2 regions of the Streptomyces sp. MNU89 genome follow, and region 1 is predicted to be linked to the other one. Evidence: predicted binding sites of a transcription regulator. Region 1 holds the regulator's gene; the other holds the start of a gene.
The links. Region 1 encodes HspR, which represses chaperone genes until heat shock. Its sites were predicted from a motif close to TTGAGNNNNNNNNNCTCAA; they were not measured.
Positions count from the first base shown of each region.

Region 1 (9,951 bases):
ACCTCCTTGGTCCACTCCAGCCGCTGCTTCTTGGCCAGGCCCCAGGGGTTGCCCTTCTTCTCCAGGTTCTTGAGCATCGTCCCGGCCTCGCTCGGGAAGGACGACTCGATCATGACCTGGTAGCGGCGCATGTCGACGATGTGGTCGATGTGCTCGATGTCCACCGGGCACTGTTCGACGCAGGCGCCGCAGGTGGTGCAGGACCAGAGGACGTCCGGGTCGATGACGCCGTTCTCCTCCAGGGTGCCGATCAGCGGCCGCTCGGCCTCGGCGAGCGCGGCCGCCGGGACGTCCTTGAGCTGCTCCTCGGTGGCCTTCTCGTTGCCCTCCTCGTCCTTGCCGCCGCCCGCGAGCAGGTACGGGGCCTTGGCGTGGGCGTGGTCGCGGAGCGACATGATCAGCAGCTTCGGGGAGAGCGGCTTGCCGGTGTTCCAGGCGGGGCACTGCGACTGGCAGCGGCCGCACTCGGTGCAGGTGGCGAAGTCGAGGATGCCCTTCCAGGAGAAGTGCTCGACCTGGGAGACGCCGAACTGGTCGTCCTCGCCCGGGTCCTCGAAGTCGATCGGCTTGCCGCCGGACACCATCACGGGCAGGGCGCCGAGGGCCACGTCGCCACTGGACTCGCGCTTGAACCAGATGTTGGGGAAGGCGAGGAAGCGGTGCCAGGCGACACCCATGTTGGTGTTCAGCGCGACGGTGATCATCCAGATCATCGAGACGCTGATCTTGATCATCGCGAAGAGGTAGACCAGGGTCTGCAGCGAGGCCGCGGACAGCCCGTCGAAGGCGAGCACCAGCGGGTACGAGGCGAAGTACGCCGCCTGGTAGCCGTCGACGTGGTGCAGGGCGCCCTCCAGGCCGCGCAGCACCAGGATCGCCAGGCCGATGGTGAGGATGACGTACTCGACGAAGTACGCCTGCCAGGCCTTGGAGCCGGTGAAGCGGGACTTGCGGCCGGCCCGGGTCGGCAGGTTCATCAGCCGGATGGCCATCAGCGTGACGATGCCGAGGACGGTGGCGAGGCCGATGAACTCGACGTACATCTCGAACGGCAGCCAGCCGCCGATGACCGGCAGCACGGAGTCGGCGGCGAAGAGCTGGCCGTAGGCCTGCGCCAGGGTGGGCGGCAGCGTGAGGAAGCCGATGGCCACGAACCAGTGCGCCACGCCCACGATGCCCCAGCGGTTCATCCGGGTGTGGCCGAGGAACTCCTTGACCAGGGTGAGGGTGCGCTGCTTCGGCTGGTCGGTGCGGGAGCCCGCGGGAACCTGCTGGCCGATCTTGACAAAGCGGTAGAGCTGCACGACGGCACGGGCGATGAGCGCAACGCCGACCGCCGTGAGGACCAGCGACACGATGATCGCGGCGAGTTGCATAGGGGCTCCTCGGACCTGCGAGAGCGGTAACTACTAAGCGGTAACTTAATCGGTATTCCTGAGATTACCCAGGATCGAGGACCGCTTGAAGTCGGCTGGCCGGTGATCTGTATCGCTCACCGGGCCTCCGGGCGCCCTCCGGCGCGCCCTCCCGCGCATCCCCGCGGGCTCCGGAGGTACGCGGAAGTATGGCCTCCGGCCGGCGCCGGTGTCATGGTGCGCGGCGTCGGCGGAGCCGGGGATGCCGGGGATGTCCGGGGGCGAGGGGCCCGGGGACGGTCCCGCAGAGGCCGTGCGGCGGCCGCGCGGAGGTCCGTACGGCGCGTGACAGACACCCCCGCACAAGACTTGAGCCGGGGCGGCTCAGCTCCTTTGACAGAACCGCGCGGGTCCGGCACCCTTGAGTCAGTTCCACTCAAGTCAGCTGGAGGAATCAACCATGGCACGTGCGGTCGGCATCGACCTGGGCACGACGAACTCCGTCGTCAGTGTTCTCGAAGGCGGTGAGCCCACCGTCATCACCAACGCCGAGGGCGCCAGGACCACGCCGTCCGTCGTGGCCTTCGCCAAGAACGGCGAGGTGCTGGTCGGCGAGGTCGCGAAGCGCCAGGCGGTCACCAACGTCGACAGGACCATCCGGTCGGTCAAGCGCCACATGGGCACCGACTGGAAGACCACCCTGGACGGCAAGGACTTCAACCCGCAGCAGATGAGCGCCTTCATCCTGCAGAAGCTGAAGCGGGACGCCGAGGCCTACCTGGGCGAGAAGGTCGCCGACGCGGTCATCACCGTCCCGGCGTACTTCAACGACTCCGAGCGCCAGGCCACCAAGGAGGCCGGCGAGATCGCGGGCCTCAACGTCCTGCGCATCGTCAACGAGCCGACGGCCGCCGCTCTCGCCTACGGGCTGGAGAAGGACGACCAGACCATCCTCGTCTTCGACCTCGGTGGCGGTACGTTCGACGTCTCGCTGCTGGAGATCGGCGACGGCGTGGTGGAGGTCAAGGCCACCAACGGCGACAACCACCTCGGTGGTGACGACTGGGACCAGCGCGTCGTCGAGTACCTGGTCAAGCAGTTCCAGAACGGCCACGGTGTCGACCTCTCCAAGGACAAGATGGCGCTCCAGCGCCTGCGCGAGGCCGCCGAGAAGGCGAAGATCGAGCTCTCCTCGTCCACCGAGACCACGATCAACCTCCCCTACATCACGGCCTCCGCCGAGGGCCCGCTGCACCTGGACGAGAAGCTCACCCGCGCCCAGTTCCAGCAGCTGACGGCCGACCTCCTGGAGCGCTGCAAGCACCCGTTCCACAACGTCATCAAGGACGCCGGCATCGCGCTGTCCGAGATCGACCACGTGGTCCTGGTCGGCGGCTCGACCCGCATGCCCGCCGTCGCCGAGCTCGTCAAGGAGCTGACCGGCGGCAAGGAGGCCAACAAGACCGTCAACCCGGACGAGGTCGTCGCCATCGGCGCGTCCCTCCAGGCCGGTGTGCTCAAGGGCGAGGTCAAGGACGTCCTCCTGCTCGACGTCACCCCGCTGTCCCTCGGCATCGAGACCAAGGGCGGCATCATGACGAAGCTCATCGAGCGCAACACGACCATCCCGACCAAGCGCTCCGAGATCTTCACCACGGCCGAGGACAACCAGCCGTCCGTGCAGATCCAGGTCTACCAGGGCGAGCGCGAGATCGCCGCGTACAACAAGAAGCTGGGGATGTTCGAGCTGACCGGCCTGCCGCCGGCCCCGCGCGGCGTCCCGCAGGTCGAGGTCACGTTCGACATCGACGCCAACGGCATCATGCACGTGTCCGCGAAGGACCTGGGCACCGGCAAGGAACAGCGCATGACGGTCACCGGCGGCTCCGCGCTGCCGAAGGAAGACATCGACCGCATGATGCGCGAGGCCGAGCAGTACGCGGACGAGGACCACAAGCGCCGCGAGGCCGCCGAGACCCGCAACCAGGCCGAGCAGCTCTCGTACCAGACCGAGAAGTTCCTCAAGGACAACGAGGACAAGGTCCCGGGCGATGTGAAGACCGAGGTCGAGGCCGCCCTGGCGGACCTCAAGGAGAAGCTGAAGGGCGAGGACACCGCCGTCATCCGCGAGGCCACCGAGAAGGTCGCCGCGGTCAGCCAGAAGCTGGGCCAGGCCATGTACGCCAACGCCCAGGCCGAGGGCGGGGCGGCCGGTGCCGACGCCGGTGCCGCCGGCGGCGAGGCCAAGGACGACGACGTCGTCGACGCCGAGATCGTGGACGACGACAAGAACGACAAGCGACAGGACGGTGCCGCGTGACGGAGGAGACCCCGGGCTTCGACCAGGAGCCCGACGTCCCCGCCGACGCCGAAGCCGCACAGACCCCTGACGCGGCGCAGGCCGCCGGACCCGCCGACCAGGCGGGCCCGGCGGGCCAGGCCGGGGACGCCGGGACGGACGACCAGGCCAACCGCATCACGGCTCTGACGGCCCAGCTGGACCAGGTCCGCACGGCGCTCGGTGAGCGCACGGCAGACCTCCAGCGGCTCCAGGCGGAGTACCAGAACTACCGCCGCCGGGTGGAGCGCGACCGGATCACGGTCAAGGAACTCGCCACGGCGAGCCTCCTCTCCGAGCTGCTCCCGGTGCTCGACGACATCGGCCGGGCGCGGGAGCACGGCGAACTCGTCGGCGGCTTCAAGGCCGTCGGTGAGTCCGTGGAGACGGTGGCGGCCAAGCTGGGACTGCAGCAGTTCGGCAAGGAGGGCGAGCCCTTCGACCCGACGATCCACGAAGCGCTGATGCACTCCTACGCCCCGGACGTCACCGAGACCACATGCGTGTCGATCCTCCAGCCTGGGTATCGGGTCGGCGAACGAACGATCCGCCCCGCGCGGGTGGCGGTCGCCGAACCCCAGCCGGGCGCCCAGCCCAACCAGGCCCAGGGCGACGGCGGCCAGGAGGCGGCACCGGCGGCCGACGAGGAGAACGGTGGCCCGGACGAGGGCTGACGTCATGACGGACCGGAAGGAGGGACGCCGGGAATGAGCACGAAGGACTTCATCGAGAAGGACTACTACAAGGTTCTCGGCGTCCCGAAGGACGCGACCGAGGCGGAGATCAAGAAGGCGTACCGGAAGCTCGCCCGCGAGTACCACCCGGACGCCAACAAGGGGGACGTCAAGGCCGAGGAGCGTTTCAAGGAGATCTCCGAGGCCAACGACGTCCTCGCCGACCCCAAGCGCCGCAAGGAGTACGACGAGGCGCGCGCGCTCTTCGGCAACGGCGGTTTCCGCCCCGGTGCCGGGGGCCGCGGCGGCGGTCCCGCCGGCTTCAACTTCGACCTGGGCGACCTCTTCGGGGGCGCCCAGGGCGGAGGCGCTCCGGGGGCCGGCGGCTTCGGCGGCGGCCTCGGGGACGTCTTCGGCGGGATCTTCAACCGGGGCGGCGCCGGCCCCGGCACCCGCACCCAGCCGCGGCGTGGCCAGGACATCGAGTCCGAGGTGACGCTCAGCTTCACCGAGGCCGTCGACGGGGCCACCGTTCCGCTGCGGATGTCCAGTTCGGCCGCCTGCAAGGCGTGCTCCGGCACGGGCGACAAAAACGGTACGCCGCGGGTCTGCCCCACCTGCGTCGGCACCGGGCAGGTCACCCGCGGCGGCGGTGGCGGCTTCTCGCTCACCGATCCCTGCGCCGACTGCAAGGGCCGCGGTCTGATCGCCGAAACCCCCTGCGACGTGTGCAAGGGCAGCGGACGGGCGACCAGTTCACGCACCATGCAGGTGCGCATCCCCGCGGGCGTCAGCGACGGCCAGCGGATCCGGCTGCGCGGCAAGGGCGCGCCGGGCGAGCGCGGCGGACCCAACGGCGATCTGTACGTGGTGGTGAACGTCGACAAGCACCCCGTCTTCGGACGCAAGGGCGACAACCTCACCGTGACCGTGCCCGTGTCCTTCACGGAGGCGGCGCTCGGCGGCGAGATCAAGGTTCCCACCCTCGGCGGGCCGCCGGTCACGCTCAAGCTGCCGGCCGGTACGCCGGGCGGGCGGACCATGCGCGCCCGGGGCAGGGGCGCCACGCGCAAGGACGGCACCCGCGGCGACCTGCTGGTCACCATCGAGGTGTCCGTTCCCCGGGATCTGAGCGACAAGGCGCGGGAAGCGCTGGAGGCGTATCGCGAGGCCACCGCGGGCGAGGACCCGCGGGCGGAGCTGTTCCAGGCCGCGAAGGGAGCATGAGATGGACATCCGAGGAGGCGGGCGCGCAGCCGGGAACGCGGGCGGAGGCGGCACCGGAGGCTCCGGTGGCGTCGCCGGCGAGGGCACCGGCCGCGGCAGCCGGAACCCGTACCAGCTGACGGACGAGTCACCGGTGTACGTCATCTCGGTCGCCGCCCAGCTCTCCGGTCTGCATCCGCAGACCCTCCGGCAGTACGACCGGCTGGGCCTGGTGTCCCCGGACCGCACGGCGGGCCGCGGGCGGCGCTACTCCGCCCGGGACATCGAACTGCTGCGCCAGGTGCAGCAGTTGAGCCAGGACGAGGGCATCAACCTCGCCGGGATCAAGCGCATTATCGAACTGGAGAACCAGGTTGCGGCGCTCCAGGCGCGGGTGGCCGAACTCCAGCAGGCGGTCGAGGGCGCGGCGATGGCCATGCGTCAGCGCGAGGCCGCGGTGCACGCCTCGTACCGCCGGGACCTGGTGCCGTACTCGGACGTCCAGCAGAGCAGCGCGCTGGTCGTCTGGCGCCCGAAGCGGCGGGGCGAGTAGGGCCGCGGCCCGGCGGGGGTGACGAGATGAACCGTTCCGCCCACCGGCTGACCGGGTTATTACCCTGCGGCAGGTCCCGCCGCGCCCGGCCCCGTCCGCGCCGCCGGCCCTGTCCTTCCCGCGTGCCCGTGCCTTCACGCGCACCGTCCCGGGCCCGGAGAGCATCCCGCTCCCGGGCCCGAGGCGTTCGCGGGCCCCAGGTGTACCGTGCCGCATCCGCCGGACGGCGTAGGCGCGTGGTGGCCACCCGCCCGGGAAGAAGTGGCACAACCACCGCCACGACCGGACTCCACGGTTAGGATCCGGACAAGACGGTACGAGTCCCAACCCCGGTGCATGCTCCGGGCCGTTACGAGGGTGGAAGCCTGTGATCGACCAGCTCGGCGGTCCTGTGTTCTGGGTGCTGGTGCTGCTTGCCGTGGCGATGCTGGCCGTCGCCGTCGTTCTCGTGGTGAAGCTGGTGCGCACGTACCGGATGCTGCGCAGCGAGGACACCCCGGCCGGCGACAAGCTCCTGTTCTGGGGCGCGATCGTCTACACCGTCTTTCCCGTGGACCTGCTGCCCGACCCCATCTACCTGGACGACATCGGCCTGCTGCTGGGGGCTCTCCACCACCTGGGCAAGTCCGCTGCGAAGCGCGGCACGGACGCCCGGACCCCGGCACCGCGGGACGGCGACAGCACCCCGCCGGCCCGCCCCGCGAAACGGCTCTGATCCGTTCCGGACCCGCCGCTGCCCATCCGGCCCGGCTCGCCCGGCCCGGTTCTCACCGGCCGAGGGCACTCCGCAGCCGGGTGAACAGCTCCGGCACGGTGTGCCGCTGGTGCCAGGCGATGACGGCGACCGGTATCGCGAAGAGCAGCGGTGAGGCGGCGTTCTCCCCGTCGAAGACGGTCATGGTGATACCGAACGCGCAGATCAGCAGCGCGACCAGCGAGAACGCGGCCAGTCCGGAGAGCAGCGGGATCAACAGCGCGATCCCGCCCGCCAGTTCCAGGACCCCCGTCAGGTACATGAACCAGTCGCCGAGGCCGATCTTGTCGAAGCCCTCCGCGGCCGAGGGGTGCGCGATGAGCTTCGGCAGCGCGCTGGCGAAGACGAAGAACAGGCCGAAGACGATCCGGAGCACCAGCACCGTGATCGCCATGGCGCGTCCCTTCCGCGCCCCGCCCGCCGTGCTCCGCTGAGCCGTGCCGTCCCGCTGTGCCTGCGTGTCACTCATGACGTTCTCCCGTTCCGCTCTCTCCGTGGTCTGTGCAGGGGTTGACCGGCGGGCGGCCGAGAACTCATCGGTGTGGCAGAAGAGTTCCTTCTCCGGCGGCACCACGGGTAATGAGTGTCTGGAGATGGTCATCGGTGCCGGCCGAATACGGATCCGGGAGAGCGGTGATCCCGGTGTGGTGGTGACGACCACACCGGGGTCGCTCCGGGTGCTGATGCGCGGGATCACGGAGGGCGAGTTCGAGCGCCTCGGCTGAGGGGTCACCCGGACGGGTGGCGATGACCCGTTCGGGAGCCGTGCGTCGGATCGTCTACGTAGCGTGACGGTGTTGCTTGTGCCGCAAGGCCGCTCAGCCCACACTTGCGGAGGAGGTGCTGCGCTGTGACCGCTGTGCTGTGTGAGAGGACCGAGGCTCCCATGATGACGAGTGAGGCCGAAGTCGATCTCGACGGGGCTCTGTGGCAGGCGTGGAAGACCCTGGAACTCCCCGAGGGCTTCCACGCCGAGATCGTCGAGGGGTTCATCGAGGTGTCTCCCACTGGCCGCCGCCGCCACACCATGGTTGCCAACCGTCTGCGGGACGCGCTCGTGCCGCATCTGGCCGGTAGTGACTACGCGGCTTACCAGGACGGCAACGTTCTCCACGAGAAGAAAGCCCTCATTCCGGATCTTTTCATCGGCCCCAAGGACTTGGACGATGTGCCCGGTGACGACGATCTGGGCGTCTCGGCCGAAGGGATCGCCCTCGTCGCCGAGGTCGTCTCGTCCGGGCGGGACGTCACCGAGCGGGACCGGGTGCGGAAGCGGAGGGCGTATACCCGGGCCGGGATTCCGGTCTATGTGCTGATCGACGACTTCGACGGGCACGGCACGGTCACGGTCCTGACCTCCCCCTCCCCGAAGGAGGCCGTCTACGCGGCGGAGATCCGCGTGCCGTACGGCACGGCGGTGGAGATCCCCGACGGGCCGGCCAAGGGGTTCGCGATCACCGAGGAGATCACCGGGGAGCCGCTCGACTGACCGCCGGGCTGCTGCTCTCCGGGCTTTCCGCGGAGGCGCCTGCCGCATGCGTGACCGGGGTCCGTCGCTCGATCGGAGCGGCGGACCCCGGTCGTTTGGCCACGTCCGGGCTCAAGTCGCGTAATAGGCCAAATGGGTCGATACTGGATGTGTATGGGGCTCAGTCGGCGTGCTGCGGCAGCGGAGCCGATGCCCCGGTGGCGGCGGTAACCGACCGGGTCCGTGCACGGATCGACCCAACCCGGATGGAGATGACCGCCGTGCAACTGGAAATCAAGACCGTCGACAAGCCCGACGAACGCCGGGACTTCCCCCGCGGCCACATCGAAGCCCTGCATCTGACCGGGCTCGACTTCGCCGTGGCGACCTTTGAACCCGGCTGGCGCTGGTCGGAGTCGGTCGGCCCGGTGATGGACACCGAGAGCTGCCAGGTGCACCACAACGCCTACATGGTGCAGGGGCGCCTGCGGATGCGGATGGACGACGGCGCCGAGGGCGAGGCAGGTCCCGGGGATGTCGTCGTCTGCCCGCCCGGCCACGACGCCTGGGTCGTCGGCGACGAGCCGGTCGTCCTGTACGACTTCGCCGGCGGGATGGCCGCGGAGTACGCCAAGTCCGGCTGAGGGCAAGTCCGGCTGAGGGCTGAGCCGGCCGGAGAACCGTTCGCACGAAATCCAAGGAGCTGAGAACTCATGGCCTTCATGCAGATCATCGAGTACGAGACGACCCGCGAGCAGGAGCTGGAGCCGCTGTTCGACGAGTGGGAGCAGGCGACCGAGGGGAAGCGCACCCTGTCGCGCGAGTTCCACGCCCACGACCGGGACAACCCGAACCACTACGTGGACGTCGTCGAGTTCCCGTCCTACGAGGCGGCGATGAAGAACAACTCGCTGCCCGAGACCCAGAGCTTCGCGGAACGGCTGCGCGCACTGTGCACCAATGAGCCGAGGTTCATCAACCTCGACGTGGTCAGCCAGCACTGAGCACAGCACGCACCCGCTGAGCCCGCCTCGGGCGCACGGCCATGCCGCCGCGCACAACTCATCCGCAGTTGGCGTGAGCGGCATCTGCCGTGCTCGATCGAGACGCGCTCACGTCTGCGGGCGGCCCGGCACGCCGGAAGCTGCCCGCAGGAACGCGGTGATGCGCTCCCGCAGGGAGTGCGGGTCGAGGCCGTGCGCGGCCAGGTGCTCGGGGACGGTGCCGTAGCGGCGCAGTTCGCGGCGGGCCACGCCGAGGCCGAGTACGCGGTGCGGGATGTCGGCGAGGGCTTCACTCGCGGCGGCTGTGGAGGTCCCGGCGAGGTACGGCTCGACGAGGACGACATCGGAGCCGGCCGCCTCGGTCACCCGGCGCAGGGCGGGTCCGTCGAAGGGCCGCACGGTGGTGGCGTACAGGACGGTGAGGTCCAGGCCCTCGGTGGCGGTGAGTACGGCGTCGAGCATCGGTCCGACGGCGACCACGACGCCGGAGCGGCCCTCGCGGACGGTGAGGAAGCGTGCCCCGTCGACGGGCAGGGCGTCGGTGTTGGACTGGACGGACAGCCGGACGTAGACCTTGTCGTCACCGGCCGCGACGGCGT
Region 1 is NZ_JAJKLL010000001.1:3,898,678-3,908,628, forward strand. It holds gene E4N63_RS16790 ((Fe-S)-binding protein) at 1-1,376, opposite strand, end outside; gene dnaK (molecular chaperone DnaK) at 1,816-3,675, shown strand; gene grpE (nucleotide exchange factor GrpE) at 3,672-4,367, shown strand; gene dnaJ (molecular chaperone DnaJ) at 4,401-5,594, shown strand; gene E4N63_RS16810 (heat shock protein transcriptional repressor HspR) at 5,596-6,126, shown strand; gene E4N63_RS16815 (YkvA family protein) at 6,494-6,841, shown strand; gene E4N63_RS16820 (DoxX family protein) at 6,894-7,349, opposite strand; gene E4N63_RS16825 (DUF397 domain-containing protein) at 7,420-7,605, shown strand; gene E4N63_RS16830 (Uma2 family endonuclease) at 7,767-8,369, shown strand; gene E4N63_RS16835 (cupin domain-containing protein) at 8,621-8,992, shown strand; gene E4N63_RS16840 (hypothetical protein) at 9,062-9,352, shown strand; gene E4N63_RS16845 (transketolase family protein) at 9,461-9,951, opposite strand, start outside.

Region 2 (9,951 bases), 1.4 Mb from region 1:
GGAATGACGACCGTGGTGATCCCCGCCCGGTGCGCGGCGAGCAGCTTCTGCTTGACGCCGCCGACCGGCAGCACCCGCCCCGTCAGCGACACCTCGCCGGTCATCGCCACATCGGGGCGCACCCGGCGTCCGGACAGCAGGGAGGCGAGCGCCGTCGTCATGGTGACACCGGCGCTGGGCCCGTCCTTCGGCACGGCGCCGGCCGGGACGTGCAGGTGCACGCCGCGGTCGTTGAAGTCGCCCACGGGCAGCTCCAGTTCGGCACCCCGGCTGCGCAGGAAGGAGAGCGCGATCTGCGCGGACTCCTTCATCACGTCACCGAGCTGGCCGGTGATCTGGAGCCCGGTGGCCCCGGTCTCCCGGTCGGCGAGCGAGGCCTCGACGTAGAGAACGTCGCCGCCCGCGCCCGTGACGGCCAGTCCGGTCGCCACCCCGGGCACGGCGGTGCGCCGCTCCTCCGGGTCCTGCGCGGACTCCGGGACGTGGTGCGGCCGGCCGAGGTACCGGCGCAGGTCGTCCGGGCCGATGGTGACGGGGAGTTCCAGCTCGCCGAGTTCGTGTTGCGCGGCGGCCTTGCGGAGCAGCCGGGCGACGGCGCGCTCCAGATTCCGCACCCCGGCCTCGCGGGTGTACTCGCCGGCCAGCTTGCGCAGCGCCCCCTCCTCCAGGACGACCTCACCCTCGGTCAGGCCGGCCCGTTCGAGCTGCCGGGCGAGCAGGTGGTCGCGGGCGATGGTGACCTTCTCGTCCTCGGTGTAGCCGTCGAGCCGGACGAGTTCCATCCGGTCGAGCAGCGCCTCGGGAATGGCCTCCAGAACGTTGGCGGTGGCGAGGAAGACCACGTCGGAGAGGTCGAGTTCGACCTCCAGGTAGTGGTCGCGGAAGGTGTGGTTCTGCGCCGGGTCGAGGACTTCCAGCAGGGCCGCGGCCGGGTCGCCGCGGAAGTCGGAGCCGACCTTGTCGATCTCGTCGAGGAGGACGACGGGGTTCATGGAGCCGGCTTCCTTGACCGCCCGCACGATGCGCCCGGGCAGCGCGCCGACGTAGGTGCGCCGGTGGCCGCGGATCTCCGCCTCGTCGCGGACCCCGCCGAGCGCCACCCGGACGAACTTCCGCCCCATCGCGCGGGCGACGGACTCGCCCAGCGAGGTCTTTCCGACGCCGGGAGGGCCGACCAGCGCCAGGACGGCGCCGCCGCGGCGCCCGCCGACCATCCCGAGGCCGCGCTCGGCACGGCGCTTGCGCACCGCGAGGTACTCGGTGATGCGCTCCTTGACGTCCGCCAGGCCGGCGTGGTCGGCGTCGAGGACGGCCTTGGCGCCGGGGATGTCGTAGGCGTCCTCGGTGTGCTCGTTCCAGGGCATCTCCAGGACGGTGTCGAGCCAGGTCCGGATCCAGCTTCCCTCCGGGCTCTGGTCGGAGGCGCGTTCGAGCTTGTCGACCTCCTTGAGCGCCGCCTCGCGCACCTTCTCCGGGAGGTCGGCGGCCTCGACCCGGGCGCGGTAGTCGCCGGACTCGTCCTCCGGCTCGCCGTTGAGCTCGCGGAGCTCCTTGCGGACGGCCTCCAGCTGGCGGCGGAGGAGGAACTCCCGCTGCTGCTTGTCGACGCCCTCCTGGACGTCCTTGGCGATGGACTCGGCGACATCCTGCTCGGCCAGATGTTCGCTCAGCCACTTCACGGCGAGCTTGAGCCGGGCCACCGGGTCGGTGGTCTCCAGCAGTTCGACGCGCTGCTCGGCGGTGAGGAACGGGGAGTAGCCGGAGTTGTCGGCGAGCTGTCCGGCGTCGTCGATCTGCTGGACGCGGTCCACGACCTGCCAGGCGCCGCGCTTGCGGAGCCAGCTGGCGGCGAGGGCCTTGTACTCCTTCATCAGCTCGGTGACGGCACCGGGCACCGGGTCGGGCCCGGGTTCGTCGGCCGGGCGGCCCTCGACCCAGAGCGCGGCTCCCGGGCCGGTGGTGCCGGCGCCGATCCGCACCCGGCTCACACCGCGGATGAGCGCGCCGGGGTCACCGCCGGAGAGCCGGCCCACCTGTTCGACGGTGCCGAGCGTGCCGACGGCGGCGTAGGTGCCGTCGATCCGCGGCACCAGCAGCACCTGCGGCTTGCCGCCGCTCTCCCCGTTTCCCCCGTTCCCCCCGCCGCTTCCCGCGGCGGCCTGCGCGGCTTCCACCGCGGCCCGGACCTCCGCGTCGGACAGGTCCAGCGGCACCACCATGCCGGGCAGGACCACCTCGTCGTCGAGAGGCAGCACCGGCAGGGTGAGTGACGTAGACGTCGAAGCCATGATCTCCCCTTCAGCAGGCAAGTTGAGCTGTAAGGACTCAATGTCTCTGCTGCCCCGGGTGTTCCCCGGCTCGTGTTCGCTCGCAGCGAACAGCCCCTGGGGGCGGCTCACTCGGACGGCGACGGTGCGCCGCGGGCCGCTCGGCGCGTCCCCCGCACCGCCCTCACCCGTCGCGCGCACGCGGCCCGGCGGACGGGGCCCCCGCAGCCGTCACGCGAGGGCCCCGCAGGGCCGCGAGATCCCGGTCAGGCGCCGACGTAGGCCGCGAGGTGCTCGCCGGTGAGGGTGGACCGGGCGGCGACGAGGTCGGCGGGGGTGCCCTCGAAGACGATGCGTCCGCCGTCGTGACCGGCGCCCGGGCCGAGGTCGATGATCCAGTCCGCGTGCGCCATGACCGCCTGGTGGTGCTCGATGACGATGACCGACTTGCCGGAGTCGACGAGCCGGTCGAGCAGGCCGAGCAGGTGCTCGACATCGGCGAGATGGAGGCCGGTGGTGGGCTCGTCAAGGACGTAGACGCCACCCTTCTCGCCCATGTGGCTCGCCAGTTTGAGCCGTTGCCGCTCGCCGCCGGAGAGTGTGGTGAGCGGCTGGCCGAGGGTGAGGTAGCCGAGCCCCACGTCGCCCAGCCGGCCGAGGACGCGCTGCGCGGCCGGCGTGCGCGCGTCCCCCGAGGCGAAGAACTCCCCGGCCTCGGTCACCGACATGGCGAGCACCTCGCTGATGTCGCGGCCGCCGAGGCGGTACTCCAGCACCGGGGCCTGGAACCGCTTCCCCTCGCACTCCTCGCAGACGGTGGCGACGCCCGCCATCATCGCCAGGTCGGTGTAGATGACGCCGGCGCCGTTGCAGTTCGGGCAGGCCCCCTCGGAGTTGGGGCTGAACAGCGCCGGTTTCACACCGTTGGCCTTGGCGAACGCCTTGCGGACCGGGTCGAGCAGCCCCGTGTACGTCGCCGGGTTGCTCCGCCGCGAACCGCGGATCGGCGTCTGGTCCACCGAGACCACGCCGTGGGCGGCGCCCGCCGGACCGGCCACCAGGGACCCGTGCACGAGCGAACTCTTGCCCGATCCGGCGACGCCGGTGACGACGCAGAGCAGACCGAGCGGGATGTCGACGTCCACGTTCCGCAGGTTGTTCGCGTCGGCGCCGCGCACCTCCAGCGCTCCCGCCGGGGTCCGCACGGACGGCTTCAGGGAGGCCCGGTCGTCCAGGTGCCGCCCGGTCAGCGTGCCGCCGGCCCGCAGTCCCTCGACGCTGCCCTCGTAGCAGACGGTGCCGCCCGCCGTGCCGGCGCCGGGGCCGAGGTCGACGACATGGTCGGCGATCGCGATCGTCTCCGGCTTGTGCTCCACGACGAGCACCGTGTTGCCCTTGTCCCGCAGCCGCAGCAGCAGGTCGTTCATCCGCTGGATGTCGTGGGGGTGCATGCCGATGGTGGGCTCGTCGAAGACATAGGTGACGTCGGTCAGCGAGGATCCGAGATGGCGGACCATCTTGACGCGCTGCGCCTCGCCGCCCGACAGCGTGCCGGACGACCGGTCGAGCGAGAGATAGCCGAGGCCGATCTCCGTGAACGAGTCGAGCGTCCGCCCCAGCGCGGTGAGCAGCGGCGCCACCGACCGCTCGCGGAGGCCGCGGACCCACTCGGCCAGATCGCTGATCTGCATCGCGCACGCGTCGGCGATGTTCACCCCGCCGATCCGCGAGGACCGGGCCGCCTCGCTGAGCCGGGTGCCGCCGCACTCGGGGCAGGCGGTGAAGGTGACCGCCCGGTCCACGAACGCCCTGATGTGCGGCTGCATCGCCTCCCGGTCCTTGGCCAGGAACGACTTCCGGATCTTCGGGATCAGCCCCTCGTAGGTGAGGTTGACGCCCTCGACCTTCACCTTGACCGGCTCGTGGTGGAGGAAGTCGCGCATCTCCTTCTCGGTGTAGTCGCGGATCGGCTTGTCCGGGTCGAGAAAGCCCGACTCGGCGTAGAGCCGCACCGTCCACCAGCTGTCCGACTTCCAGCCGGGGATGGTGAACGCGCCCTCGGAGATCGACTTGGAGTCGTCGTAGAGCTGGGTCAGGTCGATGTCGGTGACCGTGCCCCGGCCCTCGCAGCGCGGGCACATGCCGCCGGTGCGGGTGAAGGTCGCCTTCACCGCCTTCTTGTTGCCCCGCTCCACGGTGATCGCGCCGCTCGCCCGGACCGAGGGGACGTTGAAGGCATACGCGCCGGGCGGGCCGATGTGCGGCTCCCCGAGCCGGCTGAAGAGGATGCGGAGCATCGCGCCGGCGTCCGTGACGGTGCCGACCGTGGAGCGGGGATCCGCGCCCAGGCGCTGCTGGTCGACGATGATCGCCGTCGTCAGCCCGTCGAGCACGTCGACCTCGGGACGCGCCAGGTTCGGCATGAAGCCCTGCACGAAGGCGCTGTAGGTCTCGTTGATCAGCCGCTGCGACTCCGCGGCGATCGTGCCGAACACCAGCGAGCTCTTGCCCGAGCCGGAGACACCGGTGAACACCGTCAGCCGGCGCTTGGGGATCTCGATGCCGACGTCCTTGAGGTTGTTCTCGCGGGCACCGTGGACCCGGATCACGTCGTGGCTGTCGGCGGCGTGCGCCGGCGGCCGCGGGTCCGTCCTCCCGGCCGTGCTCATCGTCTCTCCCTCTCGTCCGGGCGCCGGTGCAGGATCACGGGAACGGAGCTCACGGCTTGCGGAGCTGGTTGAAGCGCAGCATGTTGCCGGAGGGGTCGCGGAAGGCGCAGTCGCGGACCCCGTACGGCTGTTCGATCGGCTCCTGGAGCACCTCGCCGCCCGCGGCGCGGATGCGTTCGAAGGTGGCGTCGCAGTCGTCGGTGCTGAAGATGACCCCGCGCAGCAGGCCCTTCGCCAGCAGTTCCGCCATGATCTGCTGGTCGGGAGGCGTTCGGATGCGCCAGGGCCGGTTCGAGAACGATGTTCACATCCGGCTGGGACGGCGCGCCGACGCTCACCCAGCGCATGCCCTCGAAGCTGACGTCGTTCCGCACCTCCAGGCCGAGCACGTCCCGGTAGAAGGCGAGCGCCTTGTCGTGATCGTCGACGGCGATGAAGCACTGTGAAAGCTTGATGTCCATGCCCGTCACGCTACGGGCGGTGCGGCGCCTTTCGCTTCTCCATTCCTGACCGGTCGCGTGTGGATTTTGGCGATGCAGGCCGGGATGGCGGCGCCCTCGTCATGGGGGCGGGCCCGGTAGGCGCTCGGGCTCTCGCCGACCAGCTCGGTGAACCGCGAGCTGAACGATCCCAGCGAGGTGCAGCCGACCGCGAAGCAGACCTCCGTCACGGACAGGTCGCCCCGGCGCAGCAGCGCCTTGGCCCGCTCGATCCGGCGCGTCATCAGATAGCTGTACGGGGTCTCCCCGAAGGCGGCCCGGAAGCTGCGGGAGAAGTGGCCGGGCGACATGAGCGCGGTGCGCGCCAGCGCCGGCACGTCGAGCGGCTTCGCGTAGTCGCGGTCCATCCGGTCACGGGCCCGGCGCAGCCGGACGAGATCCTCCAACGTCACGGGACCACCCTCCCACGGAGCGGGCGGCGGGCGGCGGGCGGCGGGCGGCGGGCGGCGGGCGGCGGGCTCCTACAGGGTGCCCGTTCTGAGCATCGGGCGGCACAGGGTGAACCAGACGACCTTGCCGCCGACCGCCGGGTGCCCCTTCTCCAGGTCGAGGATGCCCCAGTCGTCCGCGATCAGGGAGAGCAGCAGCAGACCGCGGCCGCTCTCGCTCTGCGGCCCGGCGATGACGGGCGCCGGACGGCTCGGCGAGGTGTCCCAGACGCTGACGCGCAGCGTCCCCTCGCGCCACTTGAGCCGGACGGCGGTCTGGCCGTCGGAGTAGCGGAAGGCGTTGGTGGCCAGCTCGGAGGTGAGCAGCTCGGCCCGGTCCGCGAGGTCGCCCAGCCCGTGTTCGGCGAGCACCGTACGGACGGTGGAGCGCGCTATGCGCGGGCCCCTGGGATCGTGCGGCAACTGCAGGGAGTACTCCCAGTCCTCGGGAGGCTCATGCGGAACGCGGTGGACATGAGCGAGGGGGGCGACGGTTTTGGCACTCATGGATATCTCCTGTCCGTATTGCTCGCCGGGGAACCTTCGCCTGCCCGTGAACCGGGAGTGAACGCGGGCGCGATAGAGGAGTGTGAGACCGTTCCGCCCCGTGGGGGCCGACCCGAGCGACGCCGAACTGCTGCGCGCGGTCGCGGCCGGCGGGGAAATGCCGGCGGGCCGGCCGGGCTGATCACTACCCTGGGCGGCGCCTCCCGTCGGTCCGCCCCGCGCGCCGAGCGGGAAGCGCCGCCCGCCGCCCGCCCGCCGTCCCGGCTCCCCGAACCGGGGCGCTCCGAGAAGGACCCGGTCCGCCCATGCACCCGCACCGCCCCGTCGTCGCCGTCCCCGTCGTCAACGCCGCCGGCCGCATCCCCGCCCCCGGGGCCGGGCACGGTCGCGGTGCAGGGGGACGACGGTCCGGACGGGGAGCCCGTGGTCGTCGAGCGGCGGAGCGGTCCGTACGGCGAGGTGGTGCTGCGGCGGCGCGGCGGGCGGTACGAGATCATCGCCAACGGCTGCTTCCTCATGGACACCTCCGACGGCCGCTCCGAGCGGCTGCTCGTCGACGCGGCCCTGGCGGCGCTCCCCGCGGACCGGCCGCGCCCCTCCGTGCTGATCGGCGGTCTCGGTGTCGGTTTCTCGCTGGCCCGGGCCGCCGCCGAGCCGCGGTGGGGGCGGATCGCGGTCGTGGAGCGGGAGGAGGTGGTGATCGGCTGGCACCACTCCGGGCCCCTGGCCGCGGTGTCCGGCCCGGCACTGGCCGACCCCCGGACGGAGATCGTCCACGCCGATCTCGTCCGCCACCTGAGAACCGCGCCGCGCGGGGAGACCTTCGACGCGCTCTGCCTGGACATCGACAACGGGCCCGACTGGACCGTCACCGAGGGCAACGACAGCCTCTACACCCCGGACGGTCTGGCCGCCTGCCGGGCCCGGCTGACCCCGGGCGGCGTGCTCGCCGTCTGGTCCGCCCGGCCATCCGCCGCTTTCGAACAAGCCTTGCGGAATGCCGGGTTCCTCAGGGTACGGACGGAAGAGATCCCGGTTGCCCGGGGCGTACCGGACGCCGTGCACCTCGCCGTCGGTCCTGCGTAGCCGCGCCCCTCGCCCTGCCTTTACGCTGCTAGCCAGCACGCGCCGCGGCAGACACGGGGCACCAGGCACGGGGACAGCAGGGGCAGACCGAAATGGACCAGATACAGAACGGCGTGGGCGGCACCGCGGGCGCCACCACCGGCAACCAGCGCCGGGTCCTCGTCGTCGAGGACGACACGACCATCCTGGACGCGATCTCCGTGCGGCTGCGCGCCGAGGGCTTCCAGGTACAGACCGCGCACGACGGGCCCTCCGCCGTGGAGACCGCGCAGACGTGGCAGCCCGACCTGCTCGTCCTCGACGTCATGCTGCCGGGCTTCGACGGGCTGGAGGTCTGCCGCCGGGTCCAGGCACAGCGCCCGGTCCCGGTGCTGATGCTGACCGCGCGCGACGACGAGACCGACATGCTCGTGGGCCTCGGCGTCGGCGCCGACGACTACATGACCAAACCCTTCTCGATGCGCGAACTGGCGGCCCGGGTGCACGTCCTGCTGCGCCGCGTGGAGCGGGCTTCGCTCGCCGCGCACACCCCGCGCAGCGGCATCCTCCGCCTCGGCGAGCTGGAGATCGACAACGCGCAGCGGCGGGTGCGGGTGCACGGCGAGGACGTCCACCTCACCCCGACCGAGTTCGACCTGCTCGTCTGCCTGGCCGCCACCCCCCGCGCCGTGCTCTCCCGGGAGCAGCTGCTGGCCGAGGTCTGGGACTGGGCGGACGCCTCCGGCACCCGCACCGTGGACAGCCACATCAAGGCGCTGCGCCGGAAGATCGGCGCCGAGCGGATCCGCACGGTCCACGGCGTCGGCTACGCGCTCGAGACCCCGGCCGCCCCCGCACCGTGATCAGCCGCCCGTCCGGGCCGGCGAAGCCCGGCCTGTGGGCGCGCTTCTGGGAGAGCCTGCGCCCGCTGGACCCGTACCGTTCGGTGAAGGCGGCGCTCGGCGCGCTGGTCATCAGCTCGGTGACGATCACCACGCTGCTGGTGGTGATGGCCCTCAACACGGCCACCGAGCTGCGCATCGTCACGATCTTCTCGATCATCGCCACCATGCTGATCACCCAGTTCGTGGCGCACGGGCTGACCGCCCCGCTGGACGAGATGAAGACCGTCGCCCGCGCCATGGCCAACGGCGACTACAGCCGCCGGGTCCGCGAGCACCGTCGCGACGAACTGGGCGAGCTGGCGCGGACGTTCAACCACATGGCGGCCGATCTGGAGGCCGTGGACCGGCACCGCAAGGAGCTGGTGGCCAATGTCTCGCACGAGCTGCGCACCCCCATCGCGGGGCTGCGGGCGGTGCTGGAGAACGTCGTCGACGGGGTCTCGGAGGCCGATCCGGAGACCATGCGGATGGCCCTCGGGCAGACCGAGCGGCTCGGCCGGCTGGTGGAGACGCTGCTCGACCTCTCGCGCATCGACAACGGCGTGGTCCCGCTGCACGCCCGGCGCTTCGAGGTCTGGCCGTATCTCTCCGGGATCATCAAGGAGGCCGGCATCGCCAACGCGGCGCGCGGCCGGGCCGCCACCACGGGCCTGCCGGGCCGGGCGGACGTCCATCTCCATCTGGACGTCTCACCGCCGGAGCTGACCGGGTACGCGGACGCCGAGCGGCTGCACCAGGTGGTGGCCAACCTCGTCGACAACGCGATCAAGCACAGCCCTCCGCAGGGCCGGGTGACGCTGCGCGCGCGCCACGGCGAGGAGCCGGGGAGCGTGGTGCTGGAGGTGCTGGACGAGGGGCCGGGCATTCCGGAGCCGGAGCGGGCCCGGATCTTCGAGCGTTTCAACCGCGGCCGCGTCTCGACCCCGCACGGCCCCGGCAGCGACGGCGGCACGGGGCTCGGGCTGGCCATCGCCCGCTGGGCGGTGGATCTCCACGGCGGCTCGATCGGCGTGGCCGAGTCACCCCGCGGCTGCCGCATAAAGGTCACTCTCCCGGGCAGCCGTCAAGGGCAGGGTTGACGTAGGGTTCGGAAGCGGAAGCGCCCGTTCGGATGGGATGCCCACGGCATCCCGGCCCGCGGCGCGCGGCCGGAGGTCGCGGCAGCGGGAGGCCGCCGCCGCCCGGCGGCGATCCCCGGGATCCCGCACCGACGCGAAACCTGGGGATTTTCCCGCCGCGCGCTGCCCCGAAACCAGTCGGTCAGTGTGACTTGCGCGACGACTGACCAGCCCGGCCTGCACCGGACGCGGTAAGAGGCGTAGCCTTTATTTCCGCTGTCCACCACCTTAGGAAGCGGAAGAGGGCGGTAGCCGCCGTGTCGCCACAGTCCCCCAACACTTCGAGCGTCTCGACCGACCGGGACGGACGGGGTAACAACCCCGCAGCCGCCTTCGGTCCCAACGAGTGGCTCGTCGACGAGATCTACCAGCAGTACCTCCAGGACCCGAACTCGGTCGACCGAGCCTGGTGGGACTTCTTCGCCGACTACAAGCCGGGAGCCGACACCGGGTCGGCAGCGGCCGCCCCGGCCAAGCCCACCCCGGCAGCGA
Region 2 is NZ_JAJKLL010000001.1:2,455,038-2,464,988, forward strand. It holds gene lon (endopeptidase La) at 1-2,288, opposite strand, end outside; gene E4N63_RS10370 (excinuclease ABC subunit UvrA) at 2,534-4,936, opposite strand; partial or broken gene E4N63_RS10375 (VOC family protein) at 4,986-5,325, opposite strand; gene E4N63_RS10380 (helix-turn-helix transcriptional regulator) at 5,403-5,828, opposite strand; gene E4N63_RS10385 (ATP-binding protein) at 5,898-6,371, opposite strand; gene E4N63_RS10390 (spermidine synthase) at 6,762-7,457, shown strand; gene E4N63_RS10395 (response regulator transcription factor) at 7,550-8,299, shown strand; gene E4N63_RS10400 (ATP-binding protein) at 8,299-9,420, shown strand; gene E4N63_RS10405 (multifunctional oxoglutarate decarboxylase/oxoglutarate dehydrogenase thiamine pyrophosphate-binding subunit/dihydrolipoyllysine-residue succinyltransferase subunit) at 9,717-9,951, shown strand, end outside.
Region 2: lon (endopeptidase La) is a predicted target of HspR. The motif match lies at 2,311-2,329, and genes of this name have one in related genera.